DNA from 2 places in the Streptomyces sp. NBC_00483 genome. Region 2 is predicted to be linked to the other one. Evidence: riboswitches for the same ligand, from Rfam matches in the RefSeq annotation. Region 2 holds a riboswitch; the other holds the start of a gene.

Region 1 (4,407 bases), 4.3 Mb from region 2:
TGGCCGGAAAGCGAAGCACCGACCGGTCACGTCATGAAACCAGCTTAAGCGGCGATACTGACACCGACTTGACGGACGCCGTCACCCTTCTCGTACGTAGAACGGCCGTACGTGTGTACGCAACCAGTCCGCGACCGGGTCCTGCGTCACGTCCAGGAACACCAGGTTGACGGCCCAGGCCACCGGCGCACGGCCAAGCGCCCGCCCCAGCGCGTCCAGCGGAAGGTCCCCCGCACCGCTCGGGGCGCCCACGGGCTGCGCCAGTTCCACGCCGATGAACAGGGACGGCTCCGCGTCCTCCACCGTCGCGAGGCATCGCCGGGCGCTCAGCACCGTGCCGAGCCCCTCGAACTCCTCGCGCACGGCGGCCAGGAAGTCCATGGGGTCGATCTGCCAGTCGGGCTCGCTCAGCACCACGCGGCCACCCGTCGCCGGGCCGTCGAGCGCCGTGCGACCACTGCGGGCCAGCTCGGCGACGGCGGGCGGCGGCAGCGGTACGCCGACCGTGCCGTCCGGGTTCACGGCGATGCCGACCTGCGGCGGAAGGCCGCGCGCGAACTCCACGGCCGGGGCCACCGTGCAGTCCATGCGGCCACCGGTGACCGCCATGAACTGCTGCTCGGAGCTGAACACGGGGACGTAGGCCTGGCCCTGGATCTCCAGGCTCGGCAGATCGAGGTCCCTGCTGTCGTTCGAACCGCCCCTGGGCAGCGGTATCCACACGTGGCTGCGGCCGAGCACCTCGACGATCCGGCGCCCCGTCGAATCCCCAGCACTCCCCGCCTCCTGGCCGAGGGCCGCGGCGAGGACCTCCTCCAACTCGTTGGCGGGCCAGCCCTGCGCGGGGTGGGCGTAGCCGCCCTCGTGCCCCTGGGCGTGACCGTGACCCGGCTCAGGGGTACCTGGGAACTCCATGACTGCCATCAACCTCTGCTGTTCTGCCCGCTGCTGTGCCCGCCCGACCTTAACTCGTACACACAAGGGGCCACGGTGCGGTTCCCTCCGCTTGCCGGGCGGGACCCGGCGTCAGGCGCCGAACGTGATCCCGCCCAGTGCCTCCATCGCCGCCCGGTCGAGCAGCACCGCCGACTCCATCCCGGTCGGCAGGTCCCCGCGCTCCGTCGAGCTGACGAGCGCGCCCACCGCACGGCGATGCCGGGCGAAGGCGTACCGGGACACCCCGCGGCCGCGGTCCCGCTGCCCCTCAAGGGCCGTGTCCGCCGGTACGTCGAGCAGCATCAGGTGGACGGCGGCCCCGCGCCGCCGCGCCGTGCGGATCACCCAGCGGCGCACCCACGCCTGCGTACCGCAGTCGTGCACGACGACGCTCGAGCCCGAGCGCATCGCCCGGCGCAGCCCCACGTAGTGCGCGACGCGGACCAACGGGCGGTACAGCGCGTACGGCAGGTAGCGCGGCATGCGGGCGGCCCAGCGCTCGCGGGTGTCCTGCGAATCGATCCGGATCTCCGTGACGGCCCGCCGCATCAGCGTCGACTTGCCGCTGCCCGGCAGGCCCGAGAGCACGACGAGGTCGCCCGCCGCGAAAGCGAGCCGGCGTGGTGTGTGACCACGGCGGCCGCGCAGGTCCCGCACCGAGCGCTGACCAGGGATCCGCACCCCTGCCACCACCGGCGCCGAAGCAGACACCGCATAAGCCCCCGCCACTGCCTTGTGCACCGTGATCGTCCTCCCCGCTGCGGTCACGTCACCCTTGCCCCTCAAGTGTAAAGAGAAGGTAATGCCACTCAAGGGGTTTCCCTGTCGGACGGGCATGCAATGATGTGCCCGCAACTGCATACCGGCCGCTTGAATCCGCGCGGGAGAGTTCCGGGTACGACGAGTACCCGGACGCCGAAGGAGCAAGTTCCTCCCTTGAATCTCTCAGGCCCCGTACCGCGCGGGCGAGGCAGATCTGAAAAGTGGGGCGCCTTTGTGACACGGCGCCCCCACCCAAGGTGCAAGCCCCCTCGGGGCGAACCTCTCAGGTTCCGATGACAGATGGGGAGGACGTCTCGTACGCGAGACCCCGCCATCGCCGTCATGCCCCTGGGAGCAGACCAGCTATGACCCGCACTACCGCACTGGACGCCCTGCACCGTTCGCTCGGCGCGACCATGACCGACTTCGCCGGCTGGGACATGCCGCTGCGCTACGCCAGCGAGCGCGACGAGCACAACGCCGTGCGCACGCGGGCCGGCCTCTTCGACCTGTCCCACATGGGCGAGATCACCGTGTCCGGACCGGAGGCCGTGGACCTGCTCAACCACGCCCTCGTCGGCAACATCGGCTCCGTCGGCGCCGGCCGCGCCCGCTACACGATGATCTGCCGTGAGGACGGCGGGATCCTCGACGACCTGATCGTGTACCGGCTCGGCGAGACCCAGTACATGGTCGTCGCCAACGCGGGCAACGCGCAGGTCGTGCTCGACGCCCTCACCGAGCGCGCCGCCGGCTTCGATGCCGAGGTCCGCGACGACCACGACGCGTACGCGCTGCTCGCGGTGCAGGGCCCCACCTCGGCCGCGATCATGAAGTCCGTCACGGACGCGGACCTGGACGGCCTGAAGTACTACGCGGGTCTGCCCGGCACCGTCGCCGGTGTGCAGGCGCTCATCGCGCGCACCGGCTACACCGGCGAGGACGGCTTCGAGCTGTTCGTCTCCCCCGCCGACGCCGAGAAGCTGTGGCAGGCGCTGACCGAGGCGGGCACCGAGTACGGCCTCGTCCCCTGCGGCCTGTCCTGCCGGGACACGCTGCGCCTGGAGGCGGGCATGCCGCTGTACGGGCACGAGCTGACGACCGACCTCACGCCCTTCGACGCCGGTCTCGGCCGCGTCGTGAAGTTCGAGAAAACCTCGCACGGGGACGACTTCGTGGGCCACGACGCGCTGGTCTCCGCCGCCGAGCGCGCCGAGGCCAACCCGCCCCGCAAGCTCGTCGGCCTCATCGCCGAGGGCCGCCGCGTCCCGCGCGCCGGGATGTCCGTCGTCGTCGACGGCACGGTGATCGGCGAGGTCACCTCCGGCGCCCCGTCCCCGACGCTCGGCAAGCCGATCGCGATGGCGTACGTGGACCCCGCGCACGCCGAGGCGGGTACGGCGGGTGTCGGCGTCGACATCCGCGGCAAGCACGAGCCGTACGAGGTCGTGGCCCTGCCGTTCTACAAGCGCCAGAAGTAGTTCCTTCTACAAGCGCCAGAAGCAGTTCCCTCGAACCAGAAGTGGTTCCTTCGAAAGCGCCAGAAGCAGCTCGGCCGCCCGTCGGCGCACCCACCGTCACCAGCACCTTCCCGCGTACAGGAGAATTCGCATCATGAGCAACCCCCAGCAGCTGCGTTACAGCAAGGAGCACGAGTGGCTCTCGGCCGTCGAGGACGGCGTCGCCACGATCGGCATCACGGAGCACGCCGCCAACGCGCTCGGTGACATCGTGTTCGTCCAGCTCCCCGAGGTCGGTGACACCACCACCGCCGGTGAGACCTGTGGCGAGCTCGAGTCGACCAAGTCGGTCTCCGACCTGTACTCCCCCGTCAACGGCGAGGTCACCGAGATCAACCAGGACGTCGTCGACGACCCGGCCCTGGTCAACTCGGCCCCGTTCGAGGGCGGCTGGCTGTTCAAGGTCCGGCTGGCCGACGAGCCGAAGGACCTGCTCTCCGCCGACGAGTACACCGAGTTCTCCGGGAGCTGACCCCACCGATGTCCGTACTGAACGAATCCCTGCACGAGCTCGACCCCGAGGTCGCCGTCGCGGTCGACGCCGAGCTGAAGCGCCAGCAGTCGACCCTCGAAATGATCGCGTCGGAGAACTTCGCTCCGGCCGCCGTCATGGAGGCCCAGGGCTCGGTCCTCACCAACAAGTACGCGGAGGGCTACCCCGGCCGCCGCTACTACGGCGGCTGCGAGCACGTCGACGTCACCGAGCAGATCGCGATCGACCGCGTGAAGGCGCTCTTCGGCGCCGAGTACGCGAACGTGCAGCCGCACTCGGGCGCCTCCGCGAACCAGGCCGCGCTCTTCGCCATCGCCAAGCCGGGCGACACGATCCTCGGCCTGGACCTGGCGCACGGCGGCCACCTCACGCACGGCATGCGCCTGAACTTCTCCGGCAAGCAGTTCAACGTGGTCCCGTACCACGTGGACGACGCGGGCCTGGTCGACATGGCCGAGGTCGAGCGGCTCGCCAAGGAGCACCGCCCGAAGGTGATCATCGCCGGCTGGTCCGCGTACCCGCGCCAGCTGGACTTCGCCGAGTTCCGTCGCATCGCCGACGAGGTCGAGGCGTACCTGTGGGTCGACATGGCGCACTTCGCGGGCCTCGTGGCCGCGGGCCTGCACCCCAACCCGGTCCCGTATGCCGACGTCGTCACGTCCACGACGCACAAGACGCTCGGCGGCCCGCGCGGCG
Region 2 (4,407 bases):
GGACACGGGTGTCTCGTTGCAGAACATCCGGACGGCCGTGCAGCACCTGCGCGAGAGCGGCTTCCGGGATCTGGAGCGGATGACGCTGATGAGCGACGGCGCGACCGTGTACGAGTGCACGTCGCCCGACGAGGTGCACGATCTGCTCCAGGGCGGCCAGGGGGTCTTCGGGATCGCCGTGGGCGTGGTCTGGCGGGACGTGGAGGCCGCGCTGTCGCAGCTGCACGGTGAGCGTGTGGAAACCGGCGAGACGATCGTGCCGCCGAACCCCACGGACGAGCTCGCGAGGCGGCGGGGCAGGGCCGTGTGAGGTCCGTACCGCCGCGTTGTCAGTGGCGTAGGGCAGCATCAGTGATGTGAGAACCGCGCCCACGATCCTGCATCTCGACATGGATGCCTTCTACGCCTCTGCGGAGCAGGCGGCGAAGCCGAGCCTGCGCGGGAAAGCGGTCGTCGTGGGCGGGCTGGGTCCGCGCGGTGTCGTGGCCACGGCGTCGTACGAGGCGCGGAAGTTCGGGGTGCACTCGGCGATGCCGATGGGGCAGGCGCGCAGGCTCGCCCCGCATGCCGCGTATCTGGTGCCGCGCTTCCGGCTCTACCGGGAGATCAGCGAGCAGGTGATGGGGCTCCTGGGTGCCCTTTCTCCGCTCGTGGAGCCGCTCAGCCTGGACGAGGCGTTCGTCGATCTGGAGGCCGGTGAGGCGGCCTGGGACGCCGCTTCGGCGGAAGCCGTGGGGCAGCGGCTGCGGGCCGACATCCGACGCGTGACCGGGCTGAACGGGTCCGTGGGGCTCGCCGCGTCCAAGATGCTCGCGAAGATCGGCTCGGAGGAGGCGAAGCCGGACGGGCTCGTGCTCATACGCCCTGGGACCGAGCGCGCGCTGCTCGGGCCGCAGTCCGTGCGCATTCTGCCCGGCGTCGGGCCCGCGACGGCGGATCATCTGCGGCGGGCCGGGATCCTGACCGTGGAGGAGATCGCGGGGGCCGGCGAGGACGAGCTGGTGCGCCTCCTTGGGAAGGCGCACGGCAGCCACCTGTACGAGATGGCGCTGGCCCGCGACGAGCGGCCCGTCGTCGCCGAGCGGGACTCCAAGTCCGTATCGGTCGAGGACACGTACGACGTGGACATCCATGACCGGGTGCGGGTCCGGATGGAGGTGCGCAGGCTCGCCGACCGGTGCGTGGAGCGGCTGAGAGCGGCCGAGCGCTCGGGGCGGACCGTGGTGCTCAAGGTGCGGCGCTACGACTTCTCGACGCTGACGCGTTCAGAGACGCTGCGGGGGCCGACGGACGATCCCGGGGTGGTGCGGGAGGCCGCGGCGCGGCTGCTGGAGAGCGTGGACACGACCGGTGGCGTGCGGTTGCTGGGGGTCGGTGTCAGCGGGCTCGCCGACTTCACGCAGGAGGACCTGTTCGCGCAGTTCGCCGCCGCGGAGGAAGCAGCCGCTGAGGAGGCCGCCGCCGAGGAGCCGGAGGGGGAGGCGGTCGCGGCCGAGACCGTGGAGGCCGCCGAGCCCGTCGAGCGGCGATGGCTGGCGGGGCACGATGTGCGGCATGCCGAGTTCGGGCCCGGGTGGGTGCAGGGGAGCGGGCTCGGGCGGGTGACCGTGCGGTTCGAGACGCCGTATGCGGCGGTGCCGGGGCGGGTGCGGACGTTCCGGGTCGATGATCCCGAGCTGGAGTCGGCGGATCCGCTGCCGCTGGTGGAGGGCGCCGAAGTTCAGGTCGGGTCGTCCTCCGCGCCCGCGACCTTGCCGAATGTGACGTCGGGCGACTGAGGAGCCGTGATGTCCAGACCGTAGTGGTGGTAGAGCTGGAGCTCCTGCTCGGGGGAGAGATGGCGGCCCACGCCGAAGTCGGGGGCGTCCTTGATCAGGGAGCGCTCGAAGGGCACGTGCAGCGTGCCGTCCGTGAAGTCGCTGGGTTCGAGCGGGACGAAGGCATCGCGGCTGAACAGGCCGGTTCGTATCGCGGCCCACTCCGGCACGCCCGTGGCGTCGTCCAGGTACACCTCGTCGATGGTGCCGATCTTGGCTCCGTTGCGGTCGAACGCCTTGCGGCCGATCAGATTGCGCGGATCGACATCGGTCTGCACGGGCCCTCCAACTGATCGCGATGATCGCAACTCGTCTGTAACCACTACGAAAGAGCACATTGCGGAAGGCGGCCACTCGGGGGCTCCGGCCAAGTTGCCGCTGGTAGGCTGGCGACTGGCTGCTGACCCCGTGCGGGAGAGTCTTCCGACAGTAGTCGGGGGCGCCGAAGGAGCAAATCCTCCCCGGAATCTCTCAGGCCCCTGTACCGCACGGACGAGGTCACTCTGGAAAGCAGGGCGGGGTGCACGGTTTCCGCTCTCACCGACGGTGCAAGCCGGTGTGTTCCGTGTTCTCGCGGGGTGGGCCGGTGAAGCTCTCAGGTTGAGATGACAGAGGGGGAGGCCGGACGGGTACCCGCGCCGTGGTGCCCCTCGTAGGTCGCAATGACCAGGAGGCCTCCGCCAATGACCGCCAACCGTATTCCGCTCTCCCAGCTGGAGCGAGGAATCCCCTTCGAGCAGCGCCACATCGGCCCCGATGACGCCGCTCAGGCCAAGATGCTCGCGCAGGTCGGCTACGGCTCGCTGGACGAGCTGACCGCGGCCGCGGTGCCCGATGTGATCAAGAGCGCCGAGGCGCTCGACCTTCCGGCCGCCCGCAGCGAGGCCGAGGTGCTCGCCGAGCTCAAGTCGCTCGCCGAGCGCAACCAGGTGCTCGGCTCGATGATCGGCCTCGGCTACTACGGGACGTTCACGCCTCCCGTCATCCTGCGCAATGTGATGGAGAACCCGTCCTGGTACACGGCGTACACGCCCTACCAGCCGGAGATCTCGCAGGGCCGACTCGAGGCGCTGCTCAACTTCCAGACCATGGTCGCCGAGCTGACCGGCCTGCCCACCTCGGGCGCCTCGCTGCTCGACGAGGGCACCGCGGCCGCCGAGGCGATGGCCCTGTCGCGCCGCGTCGGCAAGGTCAAGAACGGCGTCTACGTCGTCGACGCCGACGCCCTTCCGCAGACCATCGCCGTCATCGAGACGCGCGCCGAGCCGACCGGCGTCGAGATCGTCGTCGCCGACCTGAGCGAGGGCATCCCCGCCGAGGTCGCCGAGCGCGGTGTCGTCGGTGTGCTCGTGCAGTACCCCGGTGCCTCCGGTGTCGTGCGGGACATCAAGCCTGTGATCGACCAGGCGCACGAGCTGGGCGCCATCGTCACCGTTGCCGCTGATCTTCTTGCTCTTACATTGCTGACCTCGCCCGGTGAACTCGGCGCGGACATCGCCGTCGGTACGACGCAGCGCTTCGGTGTCCCGATGGGCTTCGGCGGTCCGCACGCCGGATTCATGGCCGTGCGCGAGAAGTTCGCGCGCTCGCTGCCCGGCCGCCTCGTGGGTGTCTCCGTCGACGCCGACGGCAACAAGGCGTACCGACTCGCCCTGCAGACCCGCGAGCAGCACATCCGCCGCGAGAAGGCGACCAGCAACATCTGTACCGCGCAGGTGCTGCTCGCCGTCATGGCCGGCATGTACGCCGTGTACCACGGGCCCGAGGGCCTGAAGTCCATCGCCCGGCGCACCCACCGCTACGCCACCGTGCTCGCCGCGGGGCTCAGGGCGGGCGGCGTCGAGGTCGTGCACGGCGCGTACTTCGACACCCTCACCGTGCGGGTGCAGGGCCGGGCCGCCGAGGTCGTCTCCGCCGCGCGCGAGGGCGGCGTCAACCTGCGCCTCGTGGACGCCGATCACGTCTCGCTCTCCTGTGACGAGACCACCACGCGGGCCCAACTGGGCGCCGTGTGGAGCGCGTTCGGTGTCGAGGGGGACATCGAGGCCCTGGACGCCGAGGCGGCGGACACGCTGCCGGGCGGGCTGCTGCGCGAGGACGACTACCTGACGCACCCCGTCTTCCACCAGCACCGCTCCGAGACGGCGATGCTGCGTTACCTGAGGGCGCTCGCCGACCGCGACTACGCGCTGGACCGCGGCATGATCCCGCTGGGCTCCTGCACGATGAAGCTCAACGCGACGACGGAGATGGAGCCGGTCACCTGGCCCGAGTTCGGCCAGCTGCACCCCTTCGCCCCCGCCGAGCAGGCGCAGGGCTACCTGACGCTCATCCGTGAGCTGGAGGAGCGGCTCGCCGAGGTCACCGGCTACGACAAGGTGTCGCTGCAGCCGAACGCCGGCTCGCAGGGCGAGCTCGCCGGTCTGCTCGCCGTCCGCGGCTACCACCGGGCCAACGGTGACGAGCAGCGCACCGTCTGCCTCATCCCGTCCTCCGCGCACGGTACGAACGCCGCGAGCGCCGTGATGGCCGGCATGAAGGTCGTCGTCGTGAAGACCGCCGACGACGGCGAGGTCGACATCGAGGACCT

Evidence for each region. Region 2 has a riboswitch for glycine ahead of gcvP (aminomethyl-transferring glycine dehydrogenase). Riboswitches for the same ligand answer to the same signal wherever they lie in the genome.
Region 1: it holds a riboswitch for glycine, as region 2 does, so the genes downstream of both, gcvT (glycine cleavage system aminomethyltransferase GcvT) here and gcvP (aminomethyl-transferring glycine dehydrogenase) in region 2, are expected to answer to the same signal.

Annotation. Positions count from the first base shown of each region.
Region 1 covers NZ_CP107880.1:6,525,233-6,529,639, reverse strand. Annotated here, with positions in the region: gene OHA73_RS29395 (enhanced serine sensitivity protein SseB) at 82-915, opposite strand; gene OHA73_RS29390 (AAA family ATPase) at 1,027-1,647, opposite strand; glycine riboswitch at 1,808-1,906, shown strand; glycine riboswitch at 1,907-2,008, shown strand; gene gcvT (glycine cleavage system aminomethyltransferase GcvT) at 2,064-3,179, shown strand; gene gcvH (glycine cleavage system protein GcvH) at 3,313-3,690, shown strand; gene glyA (serine hydroxymethyltransferase) at 3,699-4,407, shown strand, end outside.
Region 2 covers NZ_CP107880.1:2,195,138-2,199,544, reverse strand. Annotated here, with positions in the region: gene OHA73_RS09560 (MerR family transcriptional regulator) at 1-310, shown strand, start outside; gene OHA73_RS09555 (DNA polymerase IV) at 357-1,778, shown strand; gene OHA73_RS09550 (PRC-barrel domain-containing protein) at 1,721-2,095, opposite strand; glycine riboswitch at 2,219-2,314, shown strand; gene gcvP (aminomethyl-transferring glycine dehydrogenase) at 2,501-4,407, shown strand, end outside.